DNA from 2 places in the Microbacterium sp. NPDC058389 genome. Region 2 is predicted to be linked to the other one. Evidence: riboswitches for the same ligand, from Rfam matches in the RefSeq annotation. Region 2 holds a riboswitch; the other holds the start of a gene.

Region 1 (11,506 bases), on a different contig from region 2:
TGTCCTCGATGAGCTGGGCGAGCCGCCGCTCGCGCGTGGCCTCCTGCTTGGCCGAGAGCACCCAGTGGACGACCTGCCGGCGGTAGGTCGGGGTGGCCGCGTCGAGGAACGCGGAGGCCGCGGCGTCCGCCGCGACGCGGGCGGACCACTCGGGCGGCAGCTCCTGACCGGGGTTCTCGTGCGAGTACACGCCGGTGCGGTCCTCTCGGCGCCGGGCGTAGGCCGCGAGCCCCGCCTCGGTCATGAGTCCCTGGGCGGTGAGCTGCTCGACGAGTTCGATGTTCACCTTCGACCAGTTGCTCGAGGGCTTGCGCGGCGACCAGCGCTGGCGCACGGCGTCGTCGTCGATGCGCTGCGCCACCGAGTCGATCCAGCCGAAGCAGAGCGCGACGGGAACCGCCTGCTCCCACGTCAGCGGGCGTTCGGCGACGTGCTTCTTGTACAGGCCCATCCACAGCTCGGTGGCCGAGTCGTGGTTGGCCTCCAGCCACGCGCGGAACTCGTCAGGCCCCGAGAAGAAGACGGCCGGCCGCTCTGAGGTGCCGCCGGGGGTGCCGATCATCGCCATGCGCCGAGTCTGCCAGCCGAGGCCGACACTTCGGCAGGCTCAGCGCATCGCATCGCGGGTCACCGGCGCGGATCAGCCTCTCGCCAGGACGACGTCGGCCGGCGCCTCGAAGAACAGCAGCTCGAACTCGGCCGATCGCCGGAACGCCTCCGACATGCGGGCGCGCTCGGAGATGGACGCGCCCCGGGCTGCGGCATTCGCGATCCGCACCGCCTGCGCGGTGGCCTCGGCGAACGCGGGATCGCCGTAGGCCGCAAGCCAGTCGTCGTACGGGTGGGAGGCATGACGGGCTGCGGTCAGCCGCGTGCCGAGGTCGGCGTAGATCCAGAAGCAGGGGAGCAGCGCAGCCACGAGCTCACCGTACGTCCGGGTCGACGCGTGCAGGTGGTTCGTGTACGCGCGCGTGGTCGGTGCCGGTTCTGCGGACGGTCGGCCGGCGAGGTGGGTGTCGTGCAGCCGCTGCTCCTCGACGAGGGCGGATCGGGCGGACCCGGCCCAGAAGGCCTGCTCGTCCGGGGTCGGCGCGAGGGCGCTCGCGCGGGCCAGCAGGCGCGCGTACTCGCCCAGATAGCGCGCGTCCTGCGCGAGATACCACGTGAACGCGTGACGCTCCAGCGACCCGTCGCCGAGGCCCCGCACGAACGCGCACGCCTCGATGTCCGCCCGGACGGCAGCGGCGGCATCCCACACCTCCGCCGACCATGCCGGCGACGCGGGGGTCCGCAGCGCGTGGAAGTGGTCGATCGGGCCGTTGCCCTGTCCGACGCGCAGCGCATCGGCGTGGGCGAGCGCGCCCGTGAGCCATTGCTTGGCGCGCACGAGGGCATCGGGCCACGTGGCGCCGCCCGCGCGCAGCGTCGCCATGGCCGACGACAGCGAGCAACCGGTGCCGTGCGTGTTGCGCGTCGCGACCCGGTGGCCGGCGACCTCGTGCACGCCACCGGGGCCGACGAGCGCGTCCGGGCATTCGGCGCCGTCGAGGTGGCCGCCCTTGAGCAGCACCAGCGTGCCGGTGGTCTCGTGCAGACGACGTGCGGCGTCGAGGGCGTCCGCCCACGTGGTGGCGACGGGGAGGCCTGTCAGCACGGCGAGCTCGGCGAGGTTCGGGGTGACGAGATCGGCATCCGCGCACAGCGCGCGCAGCGCGTGCTCGGCCGCTGCGTCGAGCAGCCGGTCGCCGCTCGTGGCGACCATCACCGGGTCGAGCACGACGACCGGGGGCCGCACGCGGGCGAGCCAGGAACGGACGACGCCGATGATCGCGGCGTCCTGCAGCATCCCGATCTTGACGGCGTCGATCTCGACGTCGTCCGACACGGCGTCGAGCTGCGCCTGGAGGAAGGCCGTCGGCGGCACGTGGACCTCGCGCACGCCACGGGTGTTCTGCGCGACGAGCGCCGTGACGACAGCCATGCCGTAACCGCCCAGCGCCCCGATCGTCTTGAGGTCGGCCTGGATGCCGGCACCGCCGGTCGGGTCGGTCCCGGCGATGCTGAGGACGCGGGGGATGCCGCTCATCGCACGACCCCGGCCGTCGTGGCGTCGGCCGCCCGGCGCAGCTCGCGTGCGGTCGCCGCCGGATCCTCGGCGGCCGACAGCAGCGACACGACGGCGACGCCGGCCGCGCCCGCGTCGCGCAGCGGTGCGATGTCGTCGATGCCGATGCCGCCGATCGCGACGCACGGGAGCGCCGCGGCGGCCGCCAGCCGGCCGAAGCCGTCGACGCCGAGCGCCGGCGGGTGGTCGGGTTTGGTCGACGTCGGCCGGATGACGCCGACGCCGAGATAGTCGAGGGTTCCCGCCGGGAACGCGGCGGCGGCCGCGAGGTGGGCTGGGGTGTTGGCCGTCCAGCCGACGTACGCGTCGTCGCCGAGCAGGCGGCGCGCCGCCTGGGGCGGCAGGTCGCTCTGCCCGAGATGGACGCCGTCGACGCGTGCGCCCGCGTCGCGGGCCGCGAGCACGATGTCGACGCGATCGTCGACCACGAACAGCGCGCGTCCGGCCACGACGTCCGACAGCGCGACCGTCTGTGCGAGCAGGTCGCGCGCCGTGCCGCCCTTGACGCGCAGCTGGACGACATCGACCCCGGCGTCGACCGCCGCGGAGACGACGTCCCTCGTGCGGTCGAACGGCAGCCGGTCGTCGGTGACGAAGTGCAGCTGCAGGCTCATCGGGCGCCCGCCGTCTCGACGGCGGTCTCGGCGACCGCGCGGCCGTCGAGATCGGCCGGGCGCACCGCGTCCAGCGCATCCAGCAGCGCGACGGCGAACGAGCCCGGTCCGTCGGAGCGGGCGGCCGCGCGCTCCGACGCGGCGGCGTAGAGGGCGGATGCCGCCACCGCCGCGTCGAGCGGCCGGCACACGCCGAGGAACGCGGCCATGACGGCGCCGAGAGAGCATCCGCCGCCGGTCACGCGGGTCAGCAGGGCGTCGCCCCCGCCGATCCGGACGACCTCCGTGCCGTCCGTCACGAGGTCGACGGGACCCGACACCGCCACGACGCCGCTGGTGCGCAGCGCGAGCTCGCGGGCGGCGCCGGCCGCGGCATCCGTGCCCTCCGTGGCGTCCACCCCGCGACCGCCGGCCCCGGCGCCCGCGAGCGCGAGGATCTCGGACGCGTTGCCGCGGATGATCGCGGGCCGGTGCTCCAGCAGTTCGGCGGCGAACGCGGTGCGGACGGGCAGGGCACCGACCGCGACCGGATCGAGCACCCAGCGCTCGGTCGCCCGCACGGCCTCGCGGGCGCCGTCGCGCTGCTCGGCGCCCGGGGTCCCGAGGTTCACGAGCACGCCGTCGGCGATGCCGGCGAACAGGCCCGCCTCGCCGGGCAGGTCGCACATCGCGGGCGCGGCGCCGACGGCGAGGAGAACGTTGGCCGTGAAGCCGGTCACCACGGCGTTGGTGATGCACTGCACGAGCGGTGTGGCATCCCGCAGCGCGGTGAGCGCGTCGGAGGGGGACAGGTGGACGGTGGCGGCGCGCGTGTTCATCGCGACATCCCTTCGCTCGCATGATCGAGATCAGGTTCGACGGGTGTGTTCTCAGCCCGCCATGCGGGCACCCCGTGTCACTGCCGAGCAATCTAGCAGGCCCGTGATCGGCCGCACCGATGCGATGCGCCGCGCCTGCCGAAGTGTCGGGACCACGCCGTAGGCTGGGGGTGTGACCACAGCCCTCTACCGCCGCTACCGGCCCGAGTCGTTCGGCGAGATGATCGGGCAGGGTCAGGTCACCGAGCCGCTGATGACCGCGCTGCGCGGCGACCGGGTCGGCCACGCCTACCTGTTCTCCGGCCCCCGCGGGTGCGGCAAGACGACGTCCGCCCGCATCCTGGCGCGCTGCCTCAACTGCGCCGAGGGTCCGACCGACGTCCCGTGCGGAAAGTGCGACAGCTGCATCGAGCTCGGCCGCGGCGGCGGCGGGTCGCTCGACGTGGTCGAGATCGACGCGGCGAGTCACAACGGCGTCGACGACGCGCGCGACCTGCGCGAGCGCGCCGTGTTCGCCCCGGCTCGCGACCGGTTCAAGATCTTCATCCTCGACGAGGCGCACATGGTGACGCCGCAGGGCTTCAACGCGCTGCTCAAGCTCGTCGAAGAGCCCCCGGACCACGTCAAGTTCATCTTCGCGACGACCGAGCCCGAGAAGGTCATCGGCACGATCCGCTCGCGCACGCACCACTACCCGTTCCGGCTCGTGCCGCCCGCGGCGATGCTCGAGTACGTCGAGCAGCTGTGCACGCAGGAGCACGTGGCGGTCGAGCCGGGCGTGCTGCCGCTCGTGGTGCGCGCCGGCGGCGGCTCGCCGCGTGACACGCTGTCGCTGCTCGACCAGCTGATCGCCGGCTCCGACGACGCCAAGGTCACCTACGCCCGCGCCGTCGCACTGCTCGGGTACACACCCGATGAACTGCTCGACGAGGTCATCGACGCGTTCGGCTCGTCCGACGCCGCGGCGGCCTTCTCGGCGGTCGACCGCGTCGTGCAGACCGGTCAGGATCCGCGCCGCTTCGTCGACGACCTGCTCGAGCGCCTGCGCGACCTCATCGTGGTCGCCGCGACCGGTCAGGGTGCCGCCGCCGTGCTCCGCGGCGTCTCGGCCGAAGACCTCGCGCGCAAGCAGCGTCAGGCCGACGCTTTCGGCACGTCGCGGCTGTCGCGCATCGCCGACCTCGTCGTCGCGACGCTCGACGACATGACCGGAGCCACCTCGCCGCGACTCCAGCTCGAGCTGATGGTCGCCCGCGTGCTGGCGAGGGGAGCGGATGCCGCGGCTCCTGCGATCCCGTCGGCTCCGACCGCTGCAGCCGCACCGGTGGCCGAGCGGGCGAGGGGCGAGCGCGCCGAAGCGCCATCCACGGCCGGTTCTGTGCCTGCCGCTCCCGTCTCCGCGCCTGCCGCTCCCGTCTCCGCGCCGGAGCCCGTGGTCGCCGCCCCGCGCGAGCTCACGACCGACAGCCTCGTCGCGGCGTGGCCCGAGGTGCTCACCCGCCTCGAGGGCATCAGCCGGTCGTCGTGGATGGTCGCGACGGGCTCGCGGCCCATCGCCGTCACGGCCCAGGGCGACGACCATGTGGTCGCCCTGGAGTTCTCCAGCGCGGGCGACCTCACGAAGTTCAAGCCCAAGCCGCATGGCCAGGGGGCGTTCCTCGACGTGCGCAGCGCCATCGAGCAGGTGTTCGGCAGCCAGGTGAAGTTCCTGCCCCGGCTCGCCGAGCCCGGGTCAGGGTCCGGGGGAGCCGGGTCGGCTCCCGCGTCTGCGCCGGCGGCCGGAGGCCCCTCGGCACCTGCCGCCGCTGCGGCTGCCGCGTCCGCCTCTGCCGCCGCGCCGGTGGCTGCCGCAGCCCCACGGGCGCAGGCCGCCCCCGCCGGGCCCCCCGCAGCCTCCGGGTCCTCGGCCCCGTCCGGGTCCTCCGCCCCGCCCGCGTCTTCCGCCCCGCCCCGGCCTTCCACGCCGCGCGCGTCGGCGTCGAACGCATCGGCGCCGAGCGCTCCGGCACCGCGGGGTGCGGCATCCGCCTCCGCAGCCCCGGCGGCGGCCGCACCGGTCACCGACTGGGCCGTCGCGCCGATCCCGTCCGACGACGACGCCCCGCCGCCCGATCCCGGCCCCGCGGCGATGCCGAGCATGGGCCAGTTCGCCGTCGACGACGAGCCCGAAGACGCGGCGCGCGCCCGCGTCGCGACCCTGGCTCCGCCCCAGGACGTCCCTCACGACGGCGACGTGCTGCCGCGCACCGAGCTGGCGCCCGCAGTCGAGCGCGACGACGAGCCCGACGACGATCTGGGCATCGACGAGTCGGGTGCGCCTGTCGACGTCCCGGTGCCGCCCACGGTGGCACCGCCGATCACCCCCGTCGTGCGCCCGCGCAACGACGGCGTCCAGCGGTACGGAGAGGCAGTCGTGCGTCAGGTGCTCGGTGCGACGTTCGTCGGCGAGGAGCCCTACGAGCCCCCGACGAGGTTCAGCTAGCCCATGTACGACGGCATCGTCCAAGACCTGATCGACGAGTTCGGCCGCCTCCCCGGCATCGGGCCGAAGTCGGCGCAGCGCATCGCGTTCCACATCCTGCAGACACCCAACTTCGACGTGTCGCACCTGGCCGAGCTCCTTGCCGAGGTGCGCGAGAAGGTGCGCTTCTGCGAGGTGTGCGGCAATGTCTCGGAGCAGGAGCGCTGCTCCATCTGCCGCGACCCCCGGCGCAACCAGACGCTCATCTGCGTCGTCGAGGATGCCAAGGATGTCGCCGCGATCGAGCGGACACGCGAGTTCCGCGGGCTGTACCACGTGCTGGGCGGCGCGATCAGCCCGATCGCGGGGATCGGACCCGACGACCTGCGCATCGCGCAGCTGATGCAGCGTCTCGCGGACGGCACCGTGCAGGAGGTCATCCTCGCGACCAACCCCAACCTCGAGGGCGAGGCGACGGCGACCTACCTCAGCCGGCTCCTGCACACGCTCGAGATCTCGGTGACCAGGCTCGCCTCCGGCCTCCCCGTCGGCGGCGACCTCGAGTACGCCGACGAGGTCACCCTCGGCCGCGCCTTCGAGGGCCGGCGCTCGGTCTGAGCCGGAGTGGTCCGACCGCTCGCGATGTCCGAGATCGGTCGTAGAGTGTCGTTCGCGATCCTCGCGCCGAGCCTTCGACCGGTGCACCCTGGTTCGATGGCGAGAAAGGGCACCGGATGAATCCCGTCCAGCGGTTCGACACGCGTGCGTGGCTGCTGTTCGCCGCGATGGCGCTGTTGTGGGGCATCCCGTATCTGTTCATCAGCATCGCGGTGGAGTCGTACTCGCCGGCGGCGGTGGTCGCCGGACGCACCCTGCTCGGGGCGGTCCTGCTGCTGCCGTTCGCCATCCGGGCGAAGGCGCTGCGGCCGGCCTTCGCCAAGATCGGGTGGGTGCTGCTGTTCGGCGGCATCGAGATGGCCGGCCCGTTCCTGCTGCTCGGCCACGCCGAGCAGACGTTGCCGTCGGGACTGACCGGACTGCTGGTGGCCACCGTGCCGCTGTTCGCCGCCATCATCGCGTTCGGCGGCGGCGACCGCTCGGTGCTGAGCCCATGGCGGGCCATCGGCCTGTTCGTGGGGTTCGCGGGCGTGTTCGTGATCGTCGCGGGACCGGGGCTCGCCGTCGAGGGCGGGGGAGGGCTCCTCGCGGTCGGCGAGGTGCTGCTGGTCGCGCTGCTCTACGCGATCGCCCCGTTCGTCATCGCGACGAAGCTGCGCGACGTGCCGTCGCTCGGGTCGATCACGCTCGCCCTCTTCGCGGTGGGGATCTTCTACACCCCCATCGCGTTCCTGACGCAGCACGAGGTGCCGACCCTCGAGAGCACCGTGTCGCTCGTCGCCCTGGCCGTCCTGTGCACGGCCATCGCCTTCATCACGTTCTTCGCGCTCATCGCCCGTGTCGGGCCGGTGCGGGCCCCGCTGTTCACCTACGTCAACCCGGTGGTGGCGATCGTGCTCGGCACGATCATCCTCGGCGAGCCCATCACGCCCGGGCTGATCATCGGCTTCCCGCTGGTGCTCGTGGGCTGCTGGCTCGCCGCGACGGGCGGCACGTTCCGCTCGCGCGCGGCCGACAGCGACCTTCCCCCCGTCGCCTCCGGCTGATCTCGTCAGCGCAGCACTTCGACGAGGACGATCCACGAGATCAGCAGCGCCGCGACGACCGCGATGAGCGATCCGACGGCGAGCCAGACGGGCGCCGCGGCGACGCCGGCGATCAGGAGCGCGCCGCCGACCGTGTAGGCGAGGGGCGCGACGAAGCCCACTGCGGCCTTGAGCCCCCGCATCCGGTTCTGGGGATGACGGTTCTCGAAGATCCGCCGTGACGCCTGCACCTGGAACACGCCGGCGGCGATCGCGAGCACGATCACGGCGATGCCGGCGGCGACCGGGTCGACGTCGGGCATCAGGGCGATCGCCGATGCGATCAGGGCGAGCACGAGCCCCGCGATGCCGGCCGCGAGGCGGGACGTCAGCGACGCCTCCTTGATGATCTGGCCGATGTTGACGCTGGCGGCGACGATCACCAGGCCTGCGAGGGCCGCGGTGGCGCCGGCCATCGCGACGTTGAACTCGGACCACGCGGCAAGCTCGTCCATGCTCGGGATGCTAGCGCCCGGCGCGATTCCGCCGCCGGACGCGCGCCGCGGCGAGACCCCGCCCCGACACATGGCGGAGGCCGCATGAACGCCTCCGTAAGATGGAACGTCGGGTGCGGCATCCGGCCCCTCAAGACACGCGTGGAGTTTCATCGTGGCGCTGATCGTCCAGAAGTACGGCGGATCGTCGGTCGCGGATGCCGTGAGCATCAAGCGGGTCGCGAAGCGGATCGTCGACACGCGTCGCGCCGGGCACGACGTCGTCGTGGCGGTGAGCGCGATGGGCGACACCACCGACGAGCTGCTCGACCTCGCGGGTCAGGTCGCCCCGATCCCGGCGCCCCGCGAGCTCGACATGCTGCTGTCCAGCGGCGAGCGCATCTCGATGGCGCTGCTCGCGATGGCGATCCACTCGATGGGCTTCGAGGCACGGTCGTTCACCGGCAGCCAGGCGGGCATGATCACGACCGCCGACCACGGCTCCGCCCGCATCGTCGACGTCACCCCCATCCGCCTGCGCGAGGCGCTCGACGAGGGCGCGATCGTCATCGTCGCCGGCTTCCAGGGATTCAACCGCGACACCCGCGACATCACGACGCTCGGCCGCGGCGGCTCCGACACCACCGCCGTCGCCCTCGCGGCGGCGCTCGACGCCGACGTGTGCGAGATCTACAGCGACGTCGACGGCATCTTCACGGCCGACCCGCGCGTCGTGCCGAAGGCCCGCAAGCTGGGGGTCGTCTCGGCCGAAGAGATGCTCGAGCTCGCCGCCAACGGCGCGAAAGTGCTGTACATCCGCGCCGTCGAGTACGCGCGCCGTCACGGCGTGCTGATCCACGCCCGCTCCACGTTCAGCTCGGGCGTGGGAACCTACGTGCTCGGCCCGGGAATGACCGCTCCCGACGGCCAAGAGGGAGAAGAGATGGAAGAGCCCATCGTCGCCGGAGTCGCCACCGACCTCGGCCAGGCCAAGATCACCGTCATCGGCGTGCCCGACGTGCCGGGCAAGGCCGCCGAGATCTTCAAGGTCGTCGCGAAGTCCGGCGCCAACGTCGACATGATCGTGCAGAACGTGTCGGCTGCGACCACCGGTCGCACCGACATCTCGTTCACGCTCCCCAAGACCGACGCTGCGACGGCGCTGAAGGCGCTCGCCGCCGACCAGGCCGACATCGGTTTCGAGAGCCTCGTCCACGACGACCAGATCGGCAAGCTGTCGGTCGTCGGCGCCGGCATGCGCACCCACTCGGGCGTCTCGGCGACGCTGTTCGAGGCGCTCAGCGTCGCGGGCATCAACATCGAGATGATCTCGACGTCCGAGATCCGCATCTCGGTCGTGGTGCGCGGCGACGACCTCGCCGAGGCGGCGCGCGTGGTGCACACGGCCTACGGCCTCGACGGCGACATCGACGCCGTCGTCCACGCCGGCACCGGCCGCTGACCGGCGTGCTCGCCGGGCTCGACCTTCCCGTCGTCCTCGCCACGCGCGACGCCGGCGTCACGCTGCGCGACGCGCGGGCCGACGACCTCGACGCGCTCATGGCGCTCCTGTCGGACGACCCCATCAGCGCCGCCCGCGGCGACAACGGGCTCGACGAGAACCGTCCTGCCTACGCCCGCGCGCTCGCCCGCATCGAGGCCGATCCGGCGAACACGCAGCTCGTCGTGACCGACGGTGCGCGTCTCGTCGGCACGATGCAGCTGACCGTCATCCCGGGCCTCGCCCGCGCCGGCTCGGACCGCCTGCAGGTCGAGACGGTCCGGGTCGCGAGCGACCGGCGGTCGTCCGGGATCGGCGCGGCCATGATGCGCTGGGTCGAAGAGGTCGCCGCACCGGCGCTCGGCACCACGCTGATCCAGCTCACGTCCGACGCCGCGCGCATCGATGCCCACCGCTTCTACGAGCGACTCGGCTACACCCCGTCGCACCTCGGCTTCAAGCTGCGCGTGCCGCGGGGCTGACCTGCACGGTCGCTACGCTCGCCCGGCGCAGCCGATGGCCGCGGCATCCCGTCGCTCGATGTAACGGCGAGCCGGGGCCGTCCGGGGCGGCGGTAGAATCACCCAAACCCCGCGCGTCCGACGATGCCCGCGCGTCCGCTCCACGCCCCGCTGAGGAACACGTCATGACCCGCATCTCCGATTCAGGACTCTCCGTCGCCGTCGTCGGCGCCACCGGCCAGGTCGGCGGTGCGATGATCGACATCCTCGAGGAGCGCGGGTTCCCGGTGCGCGAGATCCGTGCGTTCGCGACGGCGCGCTCCGCCGGGTCGGACGTCATCTTCCAGGGCAAGGCCGTCACGGTGGAGGACGTCGCGACCGCCGACTTCGCCGGCATCGACATCGCGCTGTTCTCGGCCGGCGCCACCGGCAGCCGTGCCTACGCGCCCCGCTTCGCCGAGGCCGGCGCCGTCGTCATCGACAACTCGAGCGCGTGGCGCATGGACCCCGATGTCCCGCTCGTCGTCAGCGAGGTCAACCCGCACGCGATCGCCGAGGCGCGCAAGGGCATCATCGCGAACCCCAACTGCACCACGATGGCCGCGATGCCGATCCTGAAGGTCCTCGACGCCGAGGCCGGTCTGGAACGCCTCATCGTCAGCACCTACCAGGCCGTCAGCGGCTCGGGTCTTGCGGGAGTCCAGGAGCTCCTCGGTCAGCTCGAGGGCGCGCTCGCGCAGGGCGACGTCGAGCGCCTCGCCCGTGACGGTGCGGCCCTCGACTTCCCGCAGCCCGAGAAGTACATCGCCCCGATCGCCTTCGACGTCATCCCGTTCGCCGGCAACCTGGTGGACGACGGCGACAACGAGACCGACGAGGAGAAGAAGCTCCGCAACGAGAGCCGCAAGATCCTCGAGCTGCCCGATCTCCGTGTCGCGGGCACGTGCGTGCGCGTCCCCGTCCTCACCGGCCACTCGCTGTCGATCAACGTCGAGTTCGCGCGCGACATCACGCCGGACCGTGCCCGCGAGGTGCTCGCGTCGGCGCCCGGCGTGAAGCTCGAGGAGGTGCCCACGCCGCTGCAGGCGGCCGGCACCGACCCCAGCTACGTCGGCCGCATCCGCGCCGACCAGTCCGCGCCCGAGGGCAAGGGCCTCGTGCTGTTCATCTCGAACGACAACCTGCGCAAGGGCGCGGCCCTCAACGCCGTGCAGGTCGCCGAGGTCGTCGCGGCGAACCTGGGCGCCAACGCCTGATCCGCACCGCTGTGACGAAGGGGATGCCGCGATCCGCGGCATCCCCTTCGTACATGGTGGACAGCGGTCGTGGTCTCGCTGGCCGTCGTGGCGACGGCGGTCGTTTGCGGGCGAACTAAGATTGACGGGTGAC
Region 2 (11,506 bases):
TCCGCGCGCCCCAGCTGCCCGACGTCGTCGCGCTCGCCGACGCTGTGCCCGACCTCACGATCGTGCTCGACCACCTCGGCAAGCCCGCGGTGGGCAGCGCGGATGCCGCAGCCCCCGCTGCCGGGACGCCCTGGGCGTCGGCGCTCGCCGCCCTCGCCGAGCGCCCGAACGTGGTGTGCAAGCTGTCGGGGCTGCCCGCCGAGTCGCAGGGGGACTGGTCGGCCGCGCAGCTGCGGCCGTTCCTCGACACGGCGCTGGACGCCTTCGGCCCCGAGCGCCTGCTGTTCGGAGGGGACTGGCCGGTGTCGGGGCCCTACGGCCGCTGGCTCGACACCGTGTCGGCGTGGGCGCTGGACCGACTCGGGGTGGTGGACGGCGTCCTCGCCGCCAACGCGGAGCGGGTGTACCGGCTGGCCTGATCCCCGCACGAACGAGAAGCCGAGGGGATGCCGGCGGCCGCGGCCGCCGGCATCCCCTCGCGCTTCGCCCAGGCGGTGCGGTCAGCTGCCGGCGGGGCGCAGACGCAGCGCGGCCATGCCCCCGTCGACCTCGATGTACGTGCCAGTGGTGGAGCCGGACCGCGGGCTCACGAGGTACAGGACGGCGCCGGCGACCTCGTCGGGTGCGACCAGGCGGCCGTGCGGCTGCCGGGCCTCGAGCGCGGCGCGCTCGGCGGCGGGGTCCGGAGCCGAGTCGAGCAGGCGTCCGACCCACGGGGTGTCGGCGGTGCCGGGGTTGACGGCGTTCACGCGGATGCCCTCGCGGAGGTGGTCCGCGGCCATCGCGCGGGTCAGCGACAGCACCGCGCCCTTGGACGCGCTGTACAGGGCGCGCTGGGGGAGTCCCGCGGTCGCGGCGATCGACGACGTGTTGCAGACGGCGGCGGCCGGCGACTGTCGCAGCCATGGCAGGGCGGCGGCGGTCACGCGGGCGATGCCGGTGACGTTGATCGACAGGACGCGCGCCCATTCGTCGTCGTCGTTGGCGGCGATGTCGCCCTGCGCGCCGATGCCGGCGTTGTTGACGAGGATGTCGATGCGGCCGAACTCCTGGGCGACGGCGGCGATCGCGGCGTCCACCTCGGATCGTGACGACACGTCGGCCGCGAAGGCGGCGAAGCGCGGGTCGGCGCCCGACGGGTCGCGGTCGAGGACGGCGACCTGTGCGCCCTCGTCGGCGAGCGCATGGGCGATGGCGGCGCCGATGCCCGATGCGCCGCCGGTCACGACCGCGACGAGCCCCTGCAGCTGTGCGGAGCTCATCGCGCAGCCTCCCAGGCGACGAACTCCTGACGCTGCGCGCCGAGTCCCTCGATCTCGATGTCGACGACATCGCCCGGGGCGAGGTACGGGAACCGACCCGACAGCGCCACGCCCTGCGGAGTGCCGGTGAGCACGAGGTCGCCCGGCTCGAGCGTGAGGAACTGCGACAGATGCCACACGATGTGGTCGATGGGGAAGATCATGTCGGCGGTCGACGAGTCCTGGCGGGGCTCGCCGTTGACGTGGCTGCGCAGCCGCAGCGCCTGTGCGTCGACCTCGTCCGGGGTGACGAGCCACGGCCCGGTCGGGTTGAACCCGGGGGCGCACTTGCCCTTCGACCACTGTCCGCCCGACACCTCGAGCTGGAACGTGCGCTCGGACAGGTCGTTGGCGGTGACGAAGCCGGCGATGTGGGCGGCCGCGTCGGCGGGCGAGTCGAGGTACGACGCGCGGCGGCCGATCACGATGCCGAGCTCGACCTCCCAGTCGGTCTTCTCGCTGCCGCGGGGGATCGTCACGGTGTCGTTCGGTCCGACGACGGTATTGGGGGTCTTGAGGAACACGACCGGCACCGGGGGCGGCGCGGAGCCCGATTCGGCCGCGTGTGCGGCGTAGTTCATGCCGATGCACACGACGGCGCTCGGGCGGGCGATCGGGGCGCCGATGCGGAGGGCGCCGGCACCGTCGAGCTCGGCCAGCTCGCCCGCGGCGATCGCGGCGGCGGTGCGGCCGACGGGGTCGCCGGCGAGGAAGTCGCCGTCGATGTCGGAGGTGAGGGGGCGCAGGTCGAGGTGGCGGTCCCCGTCGAGGACGACGGGGATCTCGTGACCGGGGTCGCCGAGGCGCGCGAACTTCATTGGTCTCCAGGTGGTTCCGTGGCGGAGCGCCCGTGGGCGCAATTGACAGTATAGACGTCGGATGTTTAACTGCGAGTGGTTCGAATCTCGAACCCGACTACCGCAGGAGAACCGCTATCGTGAGCCGCATCGTCGCGTTCGAGACGACAGACATCCGATTCCCCACGTCGTTGAGCCTCGACGGCTCCGACGCGATGAACCCCGACCCCGACTACTCCGCCGCCTATCTGAGGATTGTGACGGATGCTTCAGACGGCGTCGACGGGCACGCGTTCGTCTTCACCATCGGCCGGGGCAACGACGTGCAGGTCGCCGCCCTCGACGCGCTGGCCGGGCACCTCGTCGGACGCGAGGTGGAGCCGCTGCTCGCGGACATGGGTGCCATCAACCGGGAGCTCATCGGCGACTCGCAGCTGCGATGGCTCGGCCCCGAGAAGGGCGTCATGCACATGGCCATCGGCGCCGTCGTGAACGCCCTGTGGGACCTCAAGGCCAAGCGCGCCGGCCTGCCGCTGTGGCGGCTGCTCTCGCGCATGACTCCCGAGGAGCTCGTCGATCTCGTCGACTTCCGGTACCTCACGAACGCCCTCACTCCCGAGGAGGCGCTCGCGATCCTCCGGGCCGCCGAGCCGGGCCGCGCGCAGCGCGAGCAGGAGCTGCTCGCCACCGGGTTCCCGGCCTACACGACGAGCCCCGGCTGGCTCGGCTACTCCGACGAGAAGCTCGCCCGGCTGTGCCGCGAAGCGATCGCCGACGGCTTCGGACAGATCAAGCTCAAGGTCGGCGCCGACCTCGACGACGACATCCGCCGCCTGCGCATCGCCCGTGAGACGTGCGGCGACGGGTACCCGATCGCGATCGACGCCAACCAGCGCTGGGAGCCGTCCGAGGCGATCGCGTGGGTGAACGCGCTCGCACCGTTCGACCTCGCGTGGATCGAGGAGCCCACGAGCCCCGACGACGTGCTGGGCCACGCCGAGATCGCGCGCGGGGTCGCCCCCGTGCGCGTCGCGACCGGTGAGCACGCGCAGAACCGCGTGATCTTCAAGCAGCTGCTGCAGGCGGGCGCCCTCTCGGTCATGCAGATCGACGCCGTACGGGTGGGCGGGGTCAACGAGAACATCGCCAACCTGCTGCTCGCGGCGAAGTTCGGCGTGCCGGTGTGCCCGCATGCCGGCGGCGTCGGGCTGTGCGAGGCGGTGCAGCACCTGTCGATGTTCGACTTCGTCGCCGTCAGCGCCAGCCGCGACGGGCGCATGATCGAGTACGTCGACCACCTGCACGAGCACTTCGTCGTGCCCACTGAGGTGCGCGGCGGCGTCTACGTCGCGCCACTCGCGCCCGGCGCCGGCATGGAGATGAAGGCCGCCAGCCGCACCGCCTACACGTTCGGAGCAGTGGATGCCGCAGCCTGAACTGCCCGCCCTCACCCGACTGGGGTACGGCGCCGCGAACGTCGGCAACCTGTTCCGCGAACTCACCGACGAGCAGGCCTGGGCGATCCTCGACGCGGCCTGGGACGCCGGCATCCGCTACTTCGACACCGCGCCGCACTACGGCCTCGGACTCTCGGAACGGCGCCTCGGCGCCTTCCTGCGCACGAAGCCCCGCGACGAGTTCGTCATCTCGACGAAGGCCGGGCGGCTGCTGCGCCCGAACCCCGACGACGGCGGCGGGCTCGACCTCGCCGCGGACTTCCACGTGCCGACAACGCTGCGGCGCGAGTGGGACTTCTCGGCCGCCGGCATCCGCGCGAGCCTCGACGAGTCGCTCGAGCGCCTGGGGCTCGACCGCCTCGACGTCCTGTACCTGCACGACCCCGAGCGGCACGACCTCGACCTGGCGCTGCGCGAGGCGTTCCCCGCGCTGCAGGGGCTGCGCGACGAGGGAGCGGTGGATGCCGTCGGCATCGGGTCGATGGTGTCGTCGGCGCTCGCCGCCGCCGTCGAGGGCGCCGACCTCGACCTCATCATGATCGCGGGCCGGTACACGCTGCTGGAGCAGTCCGCGGCCGACGAAGTGCTGCCGGCGTGCCACGAGCGCGGGACCGGCGTGGTCGCCGCGTCCGTGTTCAACTCCGGCCTGCTCGCCAAGGACGAGCCGTCGCGCGACGACCGCTACGAGTACGGGCGCATGCCCGACGAACTGTGGGACCGTCTGCAGCGCGTCCTCGCCGTGTGCCGCGCGCACGGCGTCCCGCTGCCGGCGGCCGCTGTGCAGTTCACGCTCCGCGACCCCGCGGTGCGCTCGGTCGTCGTGGGCGGCAGTCGCCCCGAGCAGCTGCGGCGCAACGCAGAGCTGATGGCCGTCGACATCCCGGCGGTGCTGTGGGACGACCTCGCTGCGGAGGGCCTCATCCGCTGACGGGCGCGGCGCCGCGTCAGTCGTTCAGGCCGAAGAGGTCGAGCGGGTGCGTCAGGCGCCACCACGGCGACGGGTCGGAGACGTCGCCGGCGAGCTTCAGATCGACCGTGGCGCCGTCGAGCGGCCCCGTGACCTGCAACGAGCCGACGGTGTCGCCCGAGTCGCGGGCGTCGCCGAGGGAGAACGTCGTCGCGACCGTGCCGACGCCGCCGTTCCAGAGGATCACCGACGCATCGCCCGACGAGACCACGTCGACCTTGTCGCCCCAGCGGGTCTCGACGATGCCGGCGACGGTGCCTGCCTCGACCGACGGCTTCAGCTGCAGCTCCTGCTCGAGCTGCGCGTAGATCGCGCGTGACGCCGCCAGGCGCGCGGCATCGTCGGGCTGGCCGAGCACCGAGGCGTACAGGCGGACGGTCGTGTCGCCGATCGCGATGTCCTTCGCCGACAGCAGGTTCCACGCGTCGAGCGTGCCCGTCTTGAGGCCGATGACGCCCGGGTCGGCGAGGAGGCCGTTCGTGTTCTCGACCGTTCCCGCCCCCGGCAGGTCGACTGACTTCTGCGCGACGATCTCAGCGATCACGGGGTTCGCGAGGGCCTTCTGAGCGAGCGGGATGAGCGACTCCGGGCTCGCGGTGTTGCGCTTGTCGATGCCGGTCGGCTCGTACAGGGTGATGCCGGGCACGCCGTGGGCGGCGAGCCACTTGTTCGCCGCCGACGCGTACACGGCGTCCGAGGGGAAGAGGCTCTGCGCCAGCCGGTCGGCGTAATTGCCGGCTGAGCCGATGAGCATGCCCTGCAGCAGCTGGTACTCGGTGAGCGTTCCGCCCGCGGGGACGTCGAGGGCCGACTCGCCCTGTCGCAGGTACTGCCAGTAGGCGTTGCGATCGGCGGCGGAGAAGCGGTACTCGGGGCCCTGCTCGCCCACCGCGAGCGGCATCTCGTCGAGCACCACGAGCGCGGTGACGACCTTGGTGATGCTCGCGATCGCGTCGGCGTCGGGGGTGGAGGCGAGGGTGCCGATGCCTTCGACGGCCTCGGCGGCGCTGCCTTGCGCGGGCCACACGGGCACCGCGGCGGGCGCGGCGACGGGCTGCACCTGGATCGCGGTGATCGTCGGCGCGACGGCGTTCAGCGGCCACAGCAGCGTCGTGCCCGCGTAGGCCGCGAGCACCGCGGCGATCGCGAGGGTCGGCACCACCACGCCGGCGCGCAGCGGCGAGCGATGGGGTGCGTCGGCGAGCAGGTCGGCCTCGACCGCGACGTACGGCGTCGCCGCAGCGGCGAGGTCGTCCGGCGCGGCCACGCGGCCGACGGCGGACGGGTCGACCCACGACAGCGCGGCACCGGTGGACGTGGATGCCGTCGGCCCGGGTGCGTCGTCCGGGTCGGGGCCCGGTGCGACGAACGAAGCGGGGTCGGGATCGGCGGCCGCGGTGGCTTCGGGCGTCACAGGCGCGGGCGCGGTGTCGGTGAAGCCCGCGGGTGCGGCGTCGGCGGCCGGCGCGGGGTCGAACACCGGGAGCGCCGGCGTGGCGGGTCCGCTCAACGGGGCGGCGGCGATCGACGTCGGCACGGCGGCCGTGTCGACAGGAACCGTGCTGCTGCCGCGGGAGGCGGCATCCGGTCCGGCCTCGGGGATCGTGAGCACGCCATCGGGCGACGTCGCGATCTCGCCCGTGCGCGCACGACGCTCACGGCGCGAGGGCGCAGGAACGTCGTCCGGAGTCACTTGCCAAAGATACCTTGCCTGGCCGGCGGTATACTCGTCGCCACAACCACGGGAGTCCGGTGAGCCGGGCTGAGAGGAAGCGACCCACGCTTCGACCGTCGAACCTGATCCGGATCATGCCGGCGCAGGGAGGAGAACACATGCACGCGTCCACGTCCGCATCGGCCACCGCCGCAGGGGCATCCGCGACCTCGCACCGCCTTCGCTGGCGCGTCGTCGACATCGTCGTCGCCGCCGTCCTCGGCGTCGCGATCGGCCTCGTCTTCTGGGCCTGGAACACCGTCGGCTACGCCTGGTTCACCGCGATGGACGGCCTCACGCCCGGACTCGGCGGCCTCGCCGTCGGCATCTGGCTCATCGGCGGCGTGATCGGCGGCCTCGTCATCCGCAAGCCCGGAGCTGCGCTGCTCGTCGAGGTGATCGCCGCGATCGTCTCCATGCTCATCGGCAACGTGTGGGGCGTCTCGACGCTGCTGTCCGGCCTGGTTCAGGGACTCGGTGCCGAGCTGATCTTCGCGGTGTTCCTGTACCGCCGCTTCACGCTGCCCGTCGCGATGCTCGCCGGTATCGGCGCCGCCGTCGGCGCGTGGGTGTTCGAGCTGTTCTACGGCAGCTCGCCCAACATCCTCAAGACCGTCGAGTTCAACGTGATCTACCTGGTCTCGCTCGTCGTGTCGGGGGCGCTGCTCGCGGGCCTCGTCGGCTGGTTCGCGGTGCGGGCGCTCGCCGCCACCGGTGCGCTGAACAGGTTCGCCGCCGGACGCGAAGCGCGACGCGAGGTCTGACGTGGCGGCGTCGTCGGCCCGCCCGGCCGGCCGCAGCGGACCCGCGGGCATCACGGCCGCCGACTGGGGCTGGCGCTATGCGGGGCGCCGCGCGCCGGCCGTGCACGACGTGTCGTTCACGATCGAGCCGGGCCAGCGCGTGCTGCTGCTGGGCGCATCCGGTGCGGGCAAGTCGACGCTCCTCGCGGGAATCGCGGGGCTGCTCGGCGGTGCCGACGAGGGCGACGAGACCGGCATGCTGCTCGTCGACGGCGTCCGCCCCGAGACGCAGCGCGGGCGCGTCGGGCTCGTGCTGCAGGACCCCGACTCGGGCGTCGTGCTGTCGAAGGTGGGCGACGACGTGGCCTTCGGCTGCGAGAACCTCGGCGTCGCGGCATCCGAGATCCCGTCCCGTGTCGCGGAGGCCCTCGGCGCCGTCGGGCTCGACGTGCCGCTCGGCCGGGCGACCAAGGCGCTCTCGGGCGGGCAGAAGCAGCGCCTCGCGCTCGCCGGCGTGCTCGCGATGCGGCCGGGCGTGCTGCTGCTGGACGAACCGACGGCCAACCTCGACCCCGAAGGGGTGCGCGAGGTGCGCGCGGCGGTCGAGCACGCCGTCGGGGAGAGCGGTGCGACGCTCGTCGTCATCGAGCACCGCACCGAGGTGTGGGCCGACCTCATGCACCGCGTCATCGTCGTCGGCGCCGAGGGCGGCCTCCTCGCCGACGGGCCTCCCGCAGAGGTGTTCGCACGCGTCGGCGACGAGCTCGCAGCCGCGGGCGTCTGGGTCCCGGGCCGGCCGATCGACCTGCCCGTGCTCGACACGACCGGCGGCGACGTCGAGGCGGCGGTGGCGGCATCCGGTCTGTCCGTCTCGCGGGACCGTCGCACGATCGTGCGTGCGGGGCTCGAGGTGCACGTGCCGCGAGGTGCCGCGACAGGCATCGTCGGACCCAACGGCGCAGGCAAGTCGACGCTCGCCCTGACGCTCGCCGGTCTGCTCCCCGAAGCCGCGGGAGAGGTGCTGGCCGCGCCGCAGCTCGCGGGGCGGTCGGGCCGGCGCCCCTCGCGGTGGACCTCACGGGAGCTGCTGACCCGCATCGGCACCGTGTTCCAGGAGCCCGAGCACCAGTTCCTCGCCTCGACCGTGCGCGACGAGCTGGCCATCGGCCCCCGCTCGCGCGGCATCGCTGCGGCCGACGTCGACGTGATCGTCGACGAGCTGCTCGAGCGGCTGCACCTCGCGCCGCTCGCGCTCGCGAACCCCTTCACGCTGTCGGGCGGCCAGAAGCGGCGGCTGTCGGTGGCCACCGTGCTCGCCGACGCCCCGCCGGTGATCGTGCTCGACGAGCCCACGTTCGGCCAGGACCGCCGCGGCTGGGTCGAGCTCGTCGCCCTGCTGCAGTCCGAGATCGCCGCCGGCACGACCGTCGTCGCCGTCACGCACGACGACGACGTGCTGCGCCACCTCGGCGCGCACCGCATCGACCTCGGGATGCCCGTGGGGGTGGCGTCGTGACCGTGCTCGCCGCGGATGCGCCCGCGGTCGAGACCCGGCCGGCGTGGCTCGACGGCGTGAACCCGGTCACCAAGGTCGTGCTGGCGCTGCTGCTGTCGGTGCCGCTGTTCGCCTCGATCGACATCACGAGCGCGCTCGCCGCGATCGTGCTGCAGCTCGCGTGCCTGCCGCTGACGGGGCTTCCCGTCACGACGCTGCTGAAGCGGATGCTGCCGATCCTGGTGTTCGCGCCCGTTGCCGGCCTCAGCATGCTGCTGTACGCCGAGCCCGGCGGCCGCGTGTACTGGTCGTTCGGGTACGCGACGATCAGCGACGACTCCATCGCCCTGGCTGTCGCGGTGTGCCTGCGCGTGGTCGCGCTCGCACTGCCGACGATCCTCCTGTTCGGCCGCACCGATCCGACCGAGCTCGCGGACGCGCTCGCGCAGGTTGCGAAGCTGCCGTCGCGGTTCGTGCTCGGCGTGCTCGCCGGCACCCGCACGCTCGGGCTGTTCCTCGACGACTGGCGCAGCATGGGCCTCGCCCGCCGTGCCCGCGGAGTCGGCGACACCGGCGCAGTCCGTCGCTTCTTCTCCATGGCGTTCGTGCTGCTCGTGTTCGCGGTGCGTCGCGGCACCAAGCTCGCGACCGCGATGGAGGCGCGGGGCTTCGGCTCCGGCATCCCGCGCACGTGGTCGCGCCCGTCTCGGCTGCACGTGCGCGATGCCGTGGCCCTCGGGGGCGGGGTCGCCATCATGGCTCTCGCGATCGGCGCCGCGGTGGCGGCGGGCACCTTCCGCTTCGTCTGGTCGTGACGCGCCGGCGGGGCGCCGCCGATCAGTCCGCGGCGACCAGGCGCTCGTAGGCCGGCTGCAGCGCGGGGAAGTAGTCGTCCCAGTCCACGGTGGCGACGTCGACGCCCGCGCGGGCGGCGACGAGCCGGTCGAGGTAGTACTCCCAGCCCGGGCCGATCGAGCCGACGTCGTCGCCCACGTCGAGCCGCTGCCCGAAGGTCAGCACGGTGTCGCCGGGGGAGTCCTCGGCCAGCTCGAACCACAGGTGCCAGCCGCCCGCGTCGGGGGCGGTGTCGCCGGCGAACCGCCGTGGCCGGTCGCATTCGTGGATCGTGTACTCGGCGGGCGGGGCGTCCTCGGCCTCCGCCGTCATGTAGAAGGTGACGTGCCCGCTGCGGGGGTCGCCTTCCCAGCGCCCGATCCACCGCTCCAGAAGTGCGGACTCGGTGAGCTCGCGCCACACCTCGTCGGCGGTCGCGGCGAAGCGCCGCAGGATCACGAGGTTCGCATGCCCGTCGATCTTGGTGACGGTGCCGGTGATGTCGGTCATGTCGCGTTCCACAGCTCCCGGTAGTAGGCGAGTCGCCCGCGGTCGGGCTCGACGCCGTAGGCCTCGATGAGTGCGTCCTCCCATCCCTCGCCATAGTTCCAGACGGTCGACATCGACGCCACGGCGATGTCGGCCCAGCGGTCACCGACCCCGAGCGCGCCGAGGTCCACGTGGCCGCTCCACCGGCCGTCGTCGCCGATCAGCGTGTTCGGCATGCAGGCGTCGCCGTGGCACACGACGAGCCGGTCGATCCGCGGCGCCTCGCGCAGCGCGTCGGGAACGTGGATGCCGCGGTCCGCGGCGTTCGCGATGCGCCGGGGCACCGTCCATTCGAACGGGCACTCGGCGACGGGGAGCGCGTCGTGCAGTGCGCGCAGTCCTTCGCCGACGGCTCGGACGGCGGTGGCGGCATCCCTTAGGAACGACGGGTCGACGGCCGACCGGCCGGGGAGCGAGGCGCTCACCATCCATTCGTGCGTGTCGTCGTCGCCGACCTCCAGCACGCGGGGCACCGGCGTGTAGGCGCCCGCCCATTCCAGGCGTCCGGCCTCCGCCGCGAAGGAGGTCAGCAGCGTGCGGGGTGCGTGCTTGACGTGGCGGCCGTCGTCGGTGCGGAAGGTCAGCCCGCCGTCCTCGTTGCGCCACACCGGCACGAGCGCCGCGCCGCGCGCGAGCTCGAGCACCTTCGCGGGGACGACGACGTCTTCGACCGGGATCGACATAGGCCCATCCTGCCGCGCGGGTCGTTCGGAGACACGCTTCGTCTCGCTGGCGCTCGCTCAGCGACCGGGGGTCGGGGGGCGTGGGTTGCTCGTGGACGCGCTTCGTCTCGCTGGCGCTCGCTCAGCGACCGGGTGGCTCGGTCTGCGGGTCGGCTGGGGCGTGCTGCGGAGCGGGTGCGCGGGTCGCTCGTGGACGCGCTTCGTCTCGCTGGCGCTCGCTCAGCGACCGGGGGTCGGGGGGGCGTGGGTTCCTGGGGGCGTCGTGCGTGGACGCGCTTCGTCTCGCCGGCGCTCGCTCAGCGACCGGGGGTCGGGGGGGGGCGTGGGTTCCTGGGGGCGTCGTGCGTGGACGCGCTTCGTCTCGCTGGCGCTCGCTCAGCGACCGGGGGGCGCCGAGTTGTGCTCGCTCAGCGACCGAGTGGTGGGCAACGGACGGTCGCTGAGCGAGCGAGGAACGAGCGAGACGAAGCGCAACCAGGGCCGACGGCCGGCCTCAGCCGAGCAGCGCCGCCTTCAGCACCAGAGCATGGTTCTGCACCGGGTCGTGCACCGCGTGCAGCAGCGTCACCACGTCGTGCGGGGCGAGCTCGTCGCGCAGCGCGTCGAGCGCCGGCCGCGTCGGTCCGGCGAGCTCGGCCCGGTACGCGGCCTCGAAGTCCGGCCACGACATGCCGTCGTGGTGGAAGGCCCTGCGCAGCTCGGTGGAGGGCGCGACGTCCTTCGCCCACAGGTCGAGGGCGGCGCGCTCCTTCGAGAGGCCGCGGGGCCAGAGCCGGTCCACGAGCACCCGGAATCCGTCGTCGGGCGCCGGGTCGTCGTACACGCGCGTGATGCGGAGCTCCATGCCCTCATCCAACCCCTGACCGGCGGATCGCGCCACGGAGCATGGTGGGATGGAGGCATGCCCACCACGCGTGCCACTCGGCGCCTGGGGCTCCTCACCGCCCTCGAGGGCGAGACGGCGGC

What was found. Region 2 has a riboswitch for thiamine pyrophosphate ahead of ACFWJ8_RS06450 (ECF transporter S component). Riboswitches for the same ligand answer to the same signal wherever they lie in the genome.
Region 1: linked by a shared signal. The riboswitch ahead of thiM (hydroxyethylthiazole kinase) and the one ahead of ACFWJ8_RS06450 (ECF transporter S component) in region 2 are both predicted to bind thiamine pyrophosphate.

What each region holds. Positions count from the first base shown of each region.
Region 1 is NZ_JBHXJQ010000006.1:67,604-79,109, reverse strand. It holds gene ACFWJ8_RS10150 (YdeI family protein) at 1-568, opposite strand, end outside; gene thiD (bifunctional hydroxymethylpyrimidine kinase/phosphomethylpyrimidine kinase) at 641-2,086, opposite strand; gene thiE (thiamine phosphate synthase) at 2,083-2,739, opposite strand; gene thiM (hydroxyethylthiazole kinase) at 2,736-3,557, opposite strand; TPP riboswitch at 3,548-3,642, opposite strand; gene ACFWJ8_RS10130 (DNA polymerase III subunit gamma and tau) at 3,730-6,039, shown strand; gene recR (recombination mediator RecR) at 6,043-6,636, shown strand; gene ACFWJ8_RS10120 (DMT family transporter) at 6,753-7,682, shown strand; gene ACFWJ8_RS10115 (hypothetical protein) at 7,688-8,176, opposite strand; gene ACFWJ8_RS10110 (aspartate kinase) at 8,331-9,617, shown strand; gene ACFWJ8_RS10105 (GNAT family N-acetyltransferase) at 9,623-10,138, shown strand; gene ACFWJ8_RS10100 (aspartate-semialdehyde dehydrogenase) at 10,303-11,373, shown strand; gene mqo (malate dehydrogenase (quinone)) at 11,502-11,506, shown strand, end outside.
Region 2 is NZ_JBHXJQ010000003.1:268,709-280,214, forward strand. It holds gene ACFWJ8_RS06420 (amidohydrolase family protein) at 1-419, shown strand, start outside; gene ACFWJ8_RS06425 (SDR family NAD(P)-dependent oxidoreductase) at 501-1,262, opposite strand; gene ACFWJ8_RS06430 (fumarylacetoacetate hydrolase family protein) at 1,259-2,119, opposite strand; gene ACFWJ8_RS06435 (enolase C-terminal domain-like protein) at 2,239-3,534, shown strand; gene ACFWJ8_RS06440 (aldo/keto reductase) at 3,521-4,483, shown strand; gene ACFWJ8_RS06445 (D-alanyl-D-alanine carboxypeptidase family protein) at 4,500-6,215, opposite strand; TPP riboswitch at 6,254-6,363, shown strand; gene ACFWJ8_RS06450 (ECF transporter S component) at 6,356-7,000, shown strand; gene ACFWJ8_RS06455 (ABC transporter ATP-binding protein) at 7,002-8,495, shown strand; gene ACFWJ8_RS06460 (energy-coupling factor transporter transmembrane component T family protein) at 8,492-9,289, shown strand; gene ACFWJ8_RS06465 (SRPBCC domain-containing protein) at 9,312-9,818, opposite strand; gene ACFWJ8_RS06470 (phosphotransferase) at 9,815-10,540, opposite strand; gene ACFWJ8_RS06475 (DUF488 domain-containing protein) at 11,034-11,384, opposite strand; gene ACFWJ8_RS06480 (hypothetical protein) at 11,442-11,506, shown strand, end outside.